Linked DNA regions of Nitratifractor salsuginis DSM 16511. The protein of the gene in region 1 interacts with the protein of each later gene in a pairwise test. Links are inferred from orthologs where the notes say so. Each region holds a gene or a part of one and is shown in the gene's direction. Other genes may lie near its edges.

Region 1 (7,693 bases):
CCTGGCGCAGCATTTCCCCCGGGAGCATATGGCCAGCTACCTCTTTGCAGCGATCAGTTTCTTTATCCTGCTCATCGCCGAGAACGGGCGCATCCCGGTGGACAATCCCGAAACTCACCTGGAGTTGACGATGGTGCATGAAGCGATGATCCTGGACATTACCGGGATCTATCTGGCGATCATCGAGACGGCGGCTTCGGTGAAATTCGTCATCTTCGCGTCGCTTTTTGCAACCCTCTTTTTGCCCTTCGGGATGGAGGCTGCCTGGCCTCTGGCCCTGCTGATCTTCGTGGGCAAGCTCTTCGCCGTGGCTTTGGCGGTGGCGCTGATCGAAGTCAATACGGCCAAACTGCGGCTTTTCAAGGTGCCCGATCTGCTGGGGATCGCCATTGTGTTTGCCTTTTTGTCGCTGATTACCTTTTACGTACTGGGGGCTTGAAATGGTGGATTTTCTGATCGGTCTTTTTTTGGCCACACTGATTACGGCGCTCTTTACCACGCGGCTCTATCGGCTGCTGTTTTGGTATTCCCTCAACTCGTTGACCCTGGGGCTGCTGGCTCTGGTCCTGGGGAGCGAGCTTGGCGACCGGGCGATGCTCATCAGCGGGACGCTGACGATCCTGCTCAAAGCCCTGGCGATTCCCTACATTCTGAAGTATCTCAGCCAGAAGTTTCAGTTGGTGCGTCAGGTTCCTCCCAGCATCAAAACCCAGTATGCCATTATGCTGGTGCCGGCGATTCTGGTCTTTACCTTCTATCTGGCCGAACCCATCAGCCATATGGTGCAGGGCAATGCTAACTATGTGGCGGTCAGTATCTCATCGCTCTTTCTTTCGCTGCTGCTGATGATCGAGCACCGCAACATCGCCCCCAAGATCGTGGGCTTTTTGAGTATGGAGAATGCCCTCTTCCTGCTGGGGACCACCGCCACGGGCGGGATGCCGATGCTGGTGGAGCTGGGGATCTTCTTCGATCTGTTGATGGCCATTGTGGTGATCAACCTGCTGCTCTATCGTGAGGAGGCCGAGTCATGATTGTTTGTAGAGCGTTCCAACTGTTTCAAAATCACTCCACTTTGACCCGACAGCTCCGGCAGTCGCAAACGCCTGCGGCGCCCCTGCGGGGTTGGGTGCTCCTTTGTCACCATCGAATCAAAGCTCCGTTGTCTTGTAGAGGAGAGGGATTATGATGCTCTTTTTCCTGCTCTTACCCCCCTTCCTGATGTTCGCCGCCAGCTTTTCCCACAATCTCTGGGCGCGCCGACTGCTGCCGATCAGCTCTTTTGCGGTATTGCTGCCGGTGATCGAACTTTTCCGCCTGCCCAAACCCTATCATCTCTGGGGCAACTATTTGGTGGCCGACGATCTCAACACTTATATTCTGCTGGTCTCATCCGTGGTCGGCATCGGGGTGACTTTGGCGCTGCTGACCCTGGATAAACACGTGAAGGTCACCCAAAAAGCCCTCTACCGCTTCTACCGGTTCTTCGGGCTCTTCTGGATCGGTTTGACCCTTTCGATCCTGGCCAACCATATGGGGATCTTCTGGATCGGTCTGGAGATGGCGACCCTCTCCACGGTCTATATGATCAAGACCAACCACAGCCCCGCCGCCCATAAAGAGGCATGGAACTATATGATCGTCGGGGCCATCGCCATTTCGCTGGTACTGTTTGGGGTGATCCTCATCTACGCGGCGGCCAAGCCGATCCTGGGTGAGGAGGCGATGCTCTTCGATGCGCTCCTGAGCCACGCCGACAGGATCCCCTCTCCCTTCCTCTTCGAGATGGGCTTTGCGTTGGCGGCTCTGGGGATGTTCGTCAAGATGGGCTTTTTCCCCATGAACCTCTGGCTGGCCCATATCGAGCGGGCTTCCTTCTACCCCGTGGCGGCTTTGTTTAGCGGGATTTTGGAGAGCGGGGTGATGGCGGGCTTTTTCCGTTTTTCGAAGATTGCCGAGCGGGTCAACTATGACCACCTCTTCATCTTCGTCTTTATCTATACGCTGTTGACGATCTTCATCGTCTCTTTCTTGATTTTCCGGGCCAAGGATTTCATGCGCCTCTTCAGCCTCTCAGGGGTCGAGCATATGGCCCTCATCGCCCTTTTCTGGGTGAGTGGGGGGACCTTCGCCGCACTGCTTCATTTCGGGGCCCACGCCTTTCTCAAACCGGCCCTTTTCCTTTCGACGGGGGTACTGGAATCGACCGGGCGTTACCACTTCGCCGGGGCGCTCAAAGGCTACAGCGGCAATCGGGGCCGGCTCTTCTGGTTCCTGGTGGGGCTCTTTATGCTGGCGATCATTTCGATCCCTCCCAGCCCGATGTTCTTCAGTGAACTCTACGGCTTCGGTGCTATGATCGACAATGCCAAAACAAGCCACCATCTCCTGGCGATGCTGGGGGCCATCGCCCTGCTACTGGTGCTACTCTCGGTGATCTTTTACCGCTTTGTGCAGATCTATCAGTCGATGAAATACGAGGGGGAGGAGAGCCCCAAAAAGGTCTACACGAGTGAAGTACTGGCCCTGGCGATCTTCGCGGTGGGCCTGGCGGCGCTGTTGCTTCCCTCTTCGATGAGCTTCCTCCAGGGAATCGGATGAGCCTTTTGGAATTGAGAATGGAGAATTGAGAATGGAGAATTTGACTTGCGACGTGAGGGCCGAAGGCCCGTGCCTGAGACTTGCGACTGAAAAAGGCTTTGCACAATGAAACGTCTGATTGCCCGCTATGCCGTCGATCGCGGCGACAACTTCGAACTGCTGACCCGTTTCGATGACGGGATGGTCCGTGAACAGGTTTCCCGCTCTCAGCCGGTGGCGGCGAGTATCATGCCCCGTTTTCCGGCGGCGATCTGGTTCGAGCGCAAGACGGCCGACGATTTCGGGATCCGTTTCGAGGGGGCTTTCGACTTCCGGCCTCTGGTCCATCACGAACGTTGGCCCGAGGGGGTTTACCCGATGCGCAGGGATTTTGACGTTCATACGGTTCTTGAAGCGGCGGAGTACCGCCCCTATCATTATGAAACGATCGGCGGGGATGGAGTCTTTGAAGTGGCGGTAGGACCGATCCACGCCGGGATCATTGAGCCGGGGCATTTTCATTTTTCCCAGGCGGGGGAAGATATGCTTCACCAGGAGGTGCGCCACTTCTACAAATACCGGGGCATCGAAAAGATGCTGGAGGGCAAAAACCTGGCCGAAGCCGCCCCTATCGTCAGCCGGATCAGCGGCAACGAAAGTGTCGCCGCCCAGTCGGCCTTCCTGCACATCGTGGAAGAATCCACAGCTCAGGAACTGCCCGAAGCCCTTCGCCTGCGCCACGCCCTGCTGCTGGAGCTGGAGCGGATTATCCACCACTGGACCGACCTGGGCTTCATCCCCAACGATGCCGGTTTCGGCGCAGCTCTGGCCTGGGGCTCCGCCCGGGCGGAAGAGGCACGGCGCTTGATGGCCCGGCTCACAAGAAGCCGCTTCGGTTTCGAGGCGCTTTTCAGGGAGCTTCCGGCTTGGGATCTCGGGGAGATTTCGAGCTTTGCCCAGCGGATGGAGGAGGCGATCGGATGGTTTGAGAATTGGATCGTCGATATCCCCTCCCTCTGGGACCGGATGGATACCACGGGTATCCTGAAAGCCGACGATGCCAAGCGTTACGGTTGTGTGGGGGTGATGGCCCGTGCCAGCGGTTTGAGTCTGGATGTGCGTTCTGACGATCCCTTTTACACGGAGAGGGGCTTCGCAGCGGCCACGGAAACGAGCGGAGATGTCGCAGCCCGTTTCAAAGTCCGTATCGCCGAAGTCAAGAGCTCTTTGGCGTTGATACAAAGCTTCGTGCGGGAGTTGATGGAGAAGGGTGCCGAATCCGGCGAAGACTTCTCCCTTTTGGAGAGTGAGGCGAAGGATGGCTTCTACGAGAGCTTCGTCGAAAGTTCCCTGGGAGAGATCTATATGAGCATCGAGATCGAGGCCGGGAAGATCGGTCGCTTTTTCTACCGGGATCCCAGCTTCGTCAATTGGCAGGCGTTGCACCTGATGATGCCGGGTAATATCATCGCCGATTTCCCCCTGATCAACAAGAGCTGCGATCTGAGCTATGCGGGAAATGACCTATAAATGAGTGAAGAATGAGGAGTTAGGAGTGAGGAATTTTGGTAAGCGTTGTTTCACAACGCAATTAATTATGAGCGGGCAAAGCCCGCAAACCAACGATCGACGATTGACGACCAACGACTCCCAGCCGGAGGCTGCATTATGCTGAAATATTGGCAAAAGCGATTCCAAACCGGGGTTTTGACGGAGCATCCTGAGTTTGACGAGCGGATGAAGGAGCTGCGCAAGCGGCTCAGGGATGAGGTCAAGCGCAAATTCGCCGGTTCTCTGGCGATTCGGATGGTGGACAGCGGCAGCTGCAACGCCTGCGAAGCGGAGTGCAATGCCCTGAGCAATCCCTATTACGATTTGGAGCGTCTGGGGATTCATTTCGTCGCGTCGCCCCGGCATGCCGACCTGATGCTGCTCAGCGGCGTGCTGACTTTCAATATGCTCCCCCACGTCCTGGATGCCTGGGAGCAGATCCCCGAGCCCAAATGGTGCATCACCCTGGGGGATTGCCCGGCGATGCAGGCACCCTTCGAACACACCTTCGCCGTCACCGCTCCCGCTTCGGAGCATCTGCCGGTAGCCCATCATATCCCCGGCTGTCCCCCGAGCCCGGATCGGATCATCGAGGGTCTGCTCGAATTTCTGGAGAACCTGGAAAGCTAAAGCGACTTCGTGTGCCCAAATATCTTGAGTGATTAGAGCAGCCCGTAGAGCATTTTGAAGGCCAGAATATAAAGGATCAATGCCATAATCTTTTTGATCTGCTGCTGATTGAGTTTGAAATGCATCAGGTGGTTCCCCAAGTATCCTCCGACGACGGAGGCGAGGGCGACGAGGAGCAGGAGTCTCCAGTCGAGGGGGACGTAGCTGGCGTAGGTGAAAAAAGAGCCCAGTGCAGAGAACGGAACGACGAAACTGACAGCCACGGCCACTTTGCGGGGTTCGAATCCCAGGAGGATCAGGAGAGGGATGAGCAGGTTTCCTCCGCCGACCCCCAGCAGACCGGAGACGAGCCCCACGCCGCTTCCCACCGCCAGAAGGAGCGGTTTGGAGTGCAAATGGGTCAGCGCCTTTTTCCTCCCGAACATCATCATTGTGGCGCTATAGAGCAGGAGAAGCACGAAGAGCGCCTTGACGAACTCCTGATCGACGAAGCGGTTGAACCAGGCTCCCAACGGGGCGAAGAGCAGCATCCCCAGGGCCATAGGCCAGAGTTGGGCGATATCCAGGGCTTTGCGCCGAAAGTTCATCACGCTGGAGGTGATGGTGGTAGAGGCCCCGGCGAAGAGCCCGACTGCCTTGGCGACGTTGAAATCGACTCCCAAAAAGTGCAGGATAGGGATCAGGGCAATCCCCGATCCGGCGCCACCCATTGAAAAGAGAATGGACAATACAAAGGCCAGGAAGACATAGAGAAGATATTCGGCAGGCAAAAAGGCTCCTTGGATTAACGCTTTCTTATCGGAATAATAAGTAGTATACTATTGAATCTGGAGTAATATTCTCCTGATTAATAGAAATTAATAAAAGAAGGAGTCGATGATGAAAGAGATTACGATGGAGACCAAGATCGCTGATCTGCTCAACAACTATCCGGGGATGAAGGAGACACTGATCGCCATCAACCCTAAATTCAAAAAGCTCAACAACCCCGTCCTGCGCCGCACCCTGGCCAAAGTCGCCGGTGTACGCCAGGCGGCGATCGTCGGCGGGATGGAGCCCCTCGATCTGCTCAACAAGCTGCGCGAAGCGGTGGGGCAGCCTCCCGTCGATGCCGAAGGGGTAGCTACGGAGAGCGAAAGTGTGAGTGAAGCACCCGAGTGGATTGATGGAGAGGTCAAAGCGACTCTCAACGCCAACGAACTGCTGGATGCCCAAAAGAACCCTCTGGCCGAAGCCCATATGGCGCTCAAAGGATTGAATGAGGGAGAAATGATCGCTATCGAGTCCGATTTCAAGCCCGAACCGCTGATCGAAGAGCTTCAAAAGGCCGGCCACGAAGTCTATTGTAAAGAGGAGTCGCCGGAGCGCTTCTTGACCTATGTGAGGAAATGAGGGGCGAGAGTTTAGCGTTGAGAGCTGAGCGTTGAGAGTTGAGACGGTTCTCTTTCTGGTTCTCGCGTTGAACGTAGAACCCCATACGATACTTGATACAGAGGACATACTTTTAGCCTCTTACCTATGATAGATTTGAGTGGGATAGGCATTCCCACGCATAGCGTGGGAACGAGAGGCGAGAGAGTGCTTGGATAGTGCCTTTTTGCCTTATCCCGGGATCCCGTCGGCTCTGGGGCTCAGGAGCCATTTGAAATAGCGTTTGATATAGAGGATAAAAGGCAGCGCCCAGACGATCGCCGAGAGGAGGATCAGGAGGCTTCCCTGCGCCGGGTAGAAAGTGACGGCGGTTCTCAGGATCGCCGAGAAGAGAATGAGCCCGACGCTCAGGCAGATCCAAATATCCCGTTCTTTGGCGATATCGCGTCCGGTATGGACGATGGTGATGACCACCATCACGAGATAGAAGGAAAGCGTCCAGGTTCCGGAGGTGAGCATATGGAGAAGATCGCCGTTGTACCAGGGTAATCCCGCCAAGTAGTTGTAGCCGATCAATCCGAATCCCGCCGCCATACTCACAGGAACCAGCGTCAGCGAAAAGATGAGCCGTTTTTTGAAGAGATTGGTCTCGTCGTAGGCGATGAAATCGTTCAGAATGGCCAGGCTTGCCGCGGCGGTGCCCAGGGCGATCCAGCCGATAGCCCGGTTCTGGGGCCAGAAGAATTCGACGGCGGTAAAGAGGGCGATCATAAAGATCGTCAGGTTATAGGCAGGCGGCCGGGCGAAGAAGACCTCTTCGTACCCTTCGTGCTCCAGGATCTCGTTGACCGCTTCGATATTGACCCGGCGGATGGAAAGGACGATGAGCACCAGAAAGATCCCCAAGGCGACTTTGAGCACTTCCAGCGGCGGCGTGCCGACCCAGCCCGCCGCGGCGAGATAGAACCAGACCTGCGCTGCCTGCACAGCGACGAATGCGTAGGCGATACTGACGTGCCGTTTGGCCGGGTCTTGGAAGATGGGTTTGATGACCAGCAGGGTCAGCCAGGCGAAGAGGGCGATATTGATGAGTGCGGCAGGGTAGAAGGTGATCCACCCCGAAAGCCAAAAGGCCACACGCCCCAGGATCCAGAGGCCGAAGAGGCGGCGCAGGGTTTCGCCCACGATCGGCACGGTGCCGGGGTAGAGCTCAGGCGCTCCCGTGAGGATAAAGGCCGCCATCCCCAGAAAGCCGACTCCATAGAGCATCTCGTAGATGTGCCAGCTGAGCGCGTCGCCGAGGAAAGGAAGAGGGATGTAGCCCGTGTAGTGCAGGGCCCAAAGGAGGATCGAGAGGATCATATAAGGAGCCATCAGCAAAAAGGTGGGGCGGAATCCGTAGGCCAGGTACGGGGGGAAATCCCCTTCGGGGTAGTAGGCGTAATGTTCGGTAGCGGCCATTATTTAAACTCCAGTTCAAAGGTCTCGATGACATAGGGGTCGGCGAGCAGTTTGGCGGTCTGGGCATAGACCCACTCATCCGTGCGCTCTTTTTGGGGAA
Region 2 (5,600 bases), 270 kb from region 1 along the record:
GGATCATACGATGACCGATGGGTGAAAGGAACTCCATGCGCCTTCTGTTGACGCTCCTGCTCTCCTGCTATCTTTTTGCCGTGGATGCGACGCTCAAGATCGAGAAGAATGTGGATCAGCGTGCCAAGATCGCCGTCATAGACAGCTCCGACCCGGGGATGCCTCTGGGCCGGAAGAGTTATGAGATCTTTACGGCCGATCTGAAGATCACGGGCCACTATCGCCCCGACGGCCTCTACCACGACGGGAGCTTCAACGGGCCGATCCTCAACCCCGATCTGCGCGCGATGGAGTATCTGCTTAAATACCGCATCAGTGAGTCCGGCAATGGGGTGAGCCTCGATGTTAAAGTCCTCAAAGGGGGAGACTCTTCCCTGGTCTTCGAGCGCAAATACAGCATCGGCTCTCAGGCCCGCTATCCTTTCCTCATTCACCGGGCGGTGACCGATCTGAATGCCGCGATGGGCTTCACGCCGGTCGATTGGCTCAACCGCTATGTGCTTTTCGCCCGCTACACCGGCCGCCGGGAGAGCGAAGTGGTCCTGGCCGATTACACCTTCACCTACATCAAGCCGATCATCCGGGGCGGGCTCAATATCTTTCCCGTCTGGGGCGACGCGAAGCAGCGGACGATCTACTACACCGACTACAGCGGCAAACTTCCTACGCTCTATCGCCTCGATCTGACGACGGGGCAGCGGACACGGATCCTCGATTCCCAGGGGATGTTGGTCTGCTCCGACGTCAGCCGGGACGGCAAGCGACTGCTACTGACGATGGCCCCTTCCGGCCAACCCGATATCTACGAATACAATGTCGCCACCGGCGAGAAACGTCAGCTCACCACCTACAGCGGGATCGATGTGGGAGGCAAATATGCCGACAAGGAACGGAGTATGGTCTTCGTCTCCAACCGACTGGGCTATGCCAATATCTTCAAAAAACCCCTCGCGGGCGGCCCCATCACCCAACTGGTCTTCCACGGAAGCAACAACGATTCCTGCGATGCCTTCGACAACAAAGTGGTCTATTCGAGCAAAGAGAAGAGCAGTTTCGGCAAAGCTTTCAACCTCTATCTGACGACGACCGACGGCGACTATACCCGGCCGCTGACCAGCGGCGGGATCAACCAGTTCCCCCGCTTCTCCAACGACGGGAATACCGTGCTCTATATCAAGCGCAGCGAAGCGGGCAATTCCATCGGCTACATCGGCCTGCAGACCGATCTGAGCATCCTCTTCCCCCTGGGAGAGCACCGCATCCAGTCGATCGACTGGTAAACTTTAACTGAGGAGTGAGATCGTGAAACGTTCGGCACTGATTTTGACCCTGGCGTTGTTGGGGGCGACCCTGCTTTGGGCCGAACCTTCCGTCTACGGAGGAGGATACGGCGGCAGCTCCCTCGCTACGCAGAACAAAAAGACGATTCTCTCCCTGCGTCAGCAGGTCAACCGCCTCCAGGAGGAGGTCGACGGTTTGCGCAGTATGGTTTCGAGCCTCAATCAGCAGATCAACCTTCTCTCCAGGAAATCGAAGAGTGACGGAAGTGAACAACTCCTTGCCAAGCGATTGGATTCACTGGAAGCTCGATTGGCCCGCCTCGAGAAAAACCCTGCGCGCCAAAGCACGACCCGCCGAAAGCCCGCTCAGAGCTCCACCGGCTCTTCGGGGCAGAAAGCCCAAGCCGCCAAAACAACGCAAACAGCCGCTTCCAAAAAAGATCCGCTCCTGAAGGCCGGCTCCTCGGCTCTCTTCAGTCGCGGGGTGAGGCTGATCAACCAGAAACGCTATGCCGAGGCCAAGCGGCGTTTCGACATCCTGGCCGGGCGCAAATACAAACCGGCGGCGGTCAACTTCTATCTGGGGGAGATCGCCTACCGTACCGGCAAGAATGACGACGCGATCCGCTACTACCAAAAGAGTGCCGAGCTCGATGAGAACGCCGCCTATATGGACCGGCTGCTGCTGCATACCGGTATCGCCCTGGAGCGTACCGGGGACAAAGCCCAGGCCAGAAACTTCTTCCAGGCGATCGTCGACGGCTATCCGGGGACTCCCAGCGCCCGTGTGGCGAAAAAACATCTTAAATAAACCGGAGTTGAAAGCTCCGGTTAACTTTGCTTGGTTACAATGACGCAAAATTATACAAAGGACATTTTTATGGCAATTGAAAACGAAAACAGCGTCGTCGGCATCGAGTACGAAGTCAAAGAGGCCGGTACCGATACCGTCATCGACAGCAACAAGGGGGCACAGCCTCTCGAGTTCATCACCGGCAAGGGGCAAATCATCCCCGGTCTGGAGAAAGCACTGGTCGGTATGAAAGAGGGCGAAAGCAAGAAGATCGTCGTCCCCGCCGCCGAAGCCTACGGCGAAGTCAATCCCGAAGCGAAGCAGACCCTGCCCCGCGAACAGTTCGAAGGGATCGATCTGAAAAAAGGGATGGCACTCTACGGTCAGGGCGAAGACGGCCAGACCGTTCAGGTTACCGTCGTCGATTTCGATGACAACACCGTCACCATCGACTTCAACCACCCCCTCGCAGGCAAAGACCTGGAGTTTGACGTCACCGTTACCGAAGCGCGCCCCGCTACCGATACCGAAGCCCAGACCGGTCAAGTCGGCGGCGGTTGTACCGACGGCAGCTGCGGCTGCGGCCACTAAGTCCCCGCCGAGGCTTACGCCTCATTCTATTTTTCTTTCCAAACACATTCTCCTCTTTCTCTTCTCCATTTTATTTACGATAAGCTATATAGATCGAGTGTACTCTTTTGATCACAGTAAAAGGAAAGACGATGGTCGATTGGCAGAGGAAAAAAGCAGCCGTTTTCCGTCCCTCTCTTGGACGGCTCAAAGGCATAGATACTCTCGATCCGATCACTCTGGATGCGCTGGTGGGGATTGGGGAGCAGAAACGCCGCCTCATCGAGAATACCGAGGCTTTCCTCCGGGGAGAAGAGGCGGAGAACGTCCTGCTCTGGGGTAGTCGGGGCACGGGCAAATCCTCCCTGGTCAAAGCCCTGCTCAACGCCTATGCCGACCGAGGGTTGCGGGTGATCGAGTTTTTCAAAGAGGATCTGCGTCATCTCCCCGATGTGCTCGACGAGATCCGGGGTGAGCCCTGGCGCTTCATCCTCTTTCTCGATGATTTGACCTTCGGTGAAGGGGAGAATATCTATACCTACCTCAAGAGCGCGATGGAAGGTTCCATCGAACCCTCGCCCGATAATCTCTTGGTCTATGCCACCTCCAACCGCCGCCATCTCGTCCCCGAGTATCAGAGAGAAAATGAAGCTACGATCATACGAGAGGGTGAAATTCACTACACCGATTCGGTAGAGGAGAAGATCTCCCTGGCGGATCGATTCGGCCTTTGGCTGGCTTTCTACCCCTTGAATCAGGAAGAGTATCTCGCTGTGGTGGATCACTACTTCAAAGGGGAGGAGATCGATCGGGAAGCCCTGCATCGAGAAGCCCTGCGTTTCGCCCAGGAACGGGCTTCCCGAAGCGGCCGCACCGCCCGGCAGTTTTGGAAGGCGTGGAAGGGACGGCTCCGGCGAGTGGGGGGCCAAGCGTCGCGATAAGCAAAATGTTACAATACAAATATGAGACTGTCCAAAGAAGAGAGAAAGCTCCTGAAACGTACTCTTGCCGAGATGTCCAAAGAGGCGGAACTCTACCTTTTTGGCAGCAGGGTAGACGATAGGAAACGGGGCGGGGATATCGACCTGCTGGTAGTGGATAAGCGGCTGAGCAAAAAGGATCTTCGAAAGCTTCGTATCGAATTTTGCAAACATTTTGGAGAACAGAAAATCGATATCGTTCTGGATAACGGAAAAGTAGACGATCCTTTTATCACCATTGCTAGAGAGGGGGCTGTTCCTTTATGATACGAACGAAACTTTTACGTGATCGGGAGCTGCTTCAAAAACAGATGCGATGGCTGGAACTCTCTTTGGATGAGTGTGGTGCGATAGGGATTAAAGCCGAGTACAGCATCGAAGAGTTCGGGAAGTTTGAAACTCTCTGCAGCCGGTATGCCCGGAGTATCGATTTCCTTGTCCGAAAGATCTTTCGGACCATCGATGCCTATGAATTCGAAGCTCAGGGAACTTTGGTCGATGTCGTCAATCGGGCGCATAAACGGGGGCTCATCGAAAGCGTCGATGAGCTGCGATTGATGAAGGATATTCGCAATACCATCGTCCACGAGTATATCGAGGATGAGCTTACCGAAGTTTTTGATGAAGTATTGGAATATGGCAAAAAATTACTTGCCGTAATGCAGACTACAGATCGCTATATTGAAAAGATCGCAGCTGAGTAAAACTCAGCGCTCTTCCCCCTCATTCATATACCAATATACTCAGACTCAAGACTGGAAAGTATCGCATTGAAAAATATTTCGGTATGTCTGTATAGATGCAATAGAGATTCGAATCATATCTTTCCTTTATGGATGTGCAAGCGATATTTTTTGGTTACCATTTCAGAAAACCCAGGAGTCGGCTTTGGAGATCATTGAACTCGAGACGTTGGAATTACCCGAATTGCGGCCCTATGCCACCCTTCGTGGCAACCTTTTCGACAAAGACGGCAGTTTCGTCGCCGACTCCCCGCGGGTAGTGGGGCAGCTGCTCGGGAGCGGGTTGGAGTTCAAGAGTTTGCTTTGCACCCCGGAGTATTTGGAAAAAGAGCGTGAACGGATCGAGGCGGCGGGGGTTCCCAAGGTCTATCTGGGCTCCCGTGAGCTGCTGGAGCGAATCGTCGGTCACTCCATCCATCACAACGTGATGGCCCATCTGAAGCGCCCGACCAATGTCCCCCTGGAAGAGTTGCCCGATCGGGTGGTGATGCTCACCCGGCTCAATAATCTGGAGAATGTCGGGGCGATCGCCCGCTCCGCCGCGGCGCTGGGTGTCGGGGGCTACGTGGTGCCGAGCTCCGGGCCCCACCCCTACGGACGCCGGGCCATCCGGGTGAGCACCGGGCACGTGACCCGCCTGAAGGTCCACTGCTATGAGGATATTTTGCAGACGATGGAGCGACTGCGTGAGCTGGGCTATACCCTCCTGGCGGCGGAAGCGACACCCGAAGCGGTGCCTCTGGCGAGGTTCGGGCCCGTTCCGAAGCGCTGGGCGCTGATTTTGGGTAATGAGGAGGAGGGGGTGCCCGAAGAAGTGCTCGAAAAGTGCGACGCGGTACTGCAGATCGAGATGGAACCGGGGATCAAGAGTTTCAATGTGGCGACGGCGGGGGCGATCATTATGTACCGTTTGAGAATTGAGCGTTGAGCGTTGAGAATTTTGGATTTTGGATTGAGGAATCTTTCCAATAACCAATATACCAGTACACCAATTACAGGGCTAATAATGAGAAAATATTTGATTGCGGGATTTTTTCTGAGTGTCTGGCTTTTGGCTGCCGGAGTGGATAAGGGGCAGGTGGATGAGGGGGTTCGGCTTTTCAAGGCGAAAAAGTTTGACCGCTCCTATAAATTACTGCTTCCGGCTGCCAGGGCGGGGGATGCCAGAGCGCAGTTCTATCTGGGGCTGCTCTACGATATGGGTTCGATCCGGCTGATGGATAAAAACCGGGCG

What was found.
Region 2: the proteins of NITSA_RS09300 (region 1) and NITSA_RS07830 interact in binary tests that used the Escherichia coli proteins (3 or more experiments, as listed by UniProt). The link is inferred for Nitratifractor salsuginis DSM 16511 from one-to-one orthologs.

What each region holds. Positions count from the first base shown.
Region 1 is NC_014935.1:1,813,048-1,820,740, reverse strand. Bases 2,004-4,908 are described here. They hold NITSA_RS09300 (hydrogenase large subunit), read left to right. Parts: upstream 2,004-2,706; coding sequence 2,707-4,110; downstream 4,111-4,908. Other genes in these bases: NITSA_RS09290 (sulfite exporter TauE/SafE family protein), read right to left, coding at 4,794-4,908; NITSA_RS09295 (NADH-quinone oxidoreductase subunit B family protein), read left to right, coding at 4,249-4,761; NITSA_RS09305 (proton-conducting transporter transmembrane domain-containing protein), read left to right, coding at 2,004-2,601. Outside these bases: NITSA_RS09315 (respiratory chain complex I subunit 1 family protein), read left to right, coding at 1-439; NITSA_RS09310 (hydrogenase), read left to right, coding at 441-1,034; more of NITSA_RS09305, read left to right, coding at 1,186-2,003; more of NITSA_RS09290, read right to left, coding at 4,909-5,531; NITSA_RS09285 (DUF1858 domain-containing protein), read left to right, coding at 5,638-6,153; NITSA_RS09280 (NnrS family protein), read right to left, coding at 6,364-7,593; NITSA_RS09275 (ABC transporter ATP-binding protein), read right to left, coding at 7,593-7,693.
Region 2 is NC_014935.1:1,541,456-1,547,055, reverse strand. What follows is about bases 1,144-3,912. They hold NITSA_RS07830 (FKBP-type peptidyl-prolyl cis-trans isomerase), read left to right. Parts: upstream 1,144-2,160; coding sequence 2,161-2,664; downstream 2,665-3,912. Other genes in these bases: NITSA_RS07815 (hypothetical protein), read left to right, coding at 3,887-3,912; NITSA_RS07820 (nucleotidyltransferase domain-containing protein), read left to right, coding at 3,606-3,890; NITSA_RS07825 (ATP-binding protein), read left to right, coding at 2,796-3,584; NITSA_RS10930 (tetratricopeptide repeat protein), read left to right, coding at 1,303-2,091; tolB (Tol-Pal system protein TolB), read left to right, coding at 1,144-1,280. Outside these bases: more of tolB, read left to right, coding at 36-1,143; more of NITSA_RS07815, read left to right, coding at 3,913-4,327; NITSA_RS07810 (TrmH family RNA methyltransferase), read left to right, coding at 4,512-5,294; NITSA_RS07805 (tetratricopeptide repeat protein), read left to right, coding at 5,373-5,600. UniProt on the Escherichia coli protein: Folding helper with both chaperone and peptidyl-prolyl cis-trans isomerase (PPIase) activities. Chaperone activity prevents aggregation of unfolded or partially folded proteins and promotes their correct folding.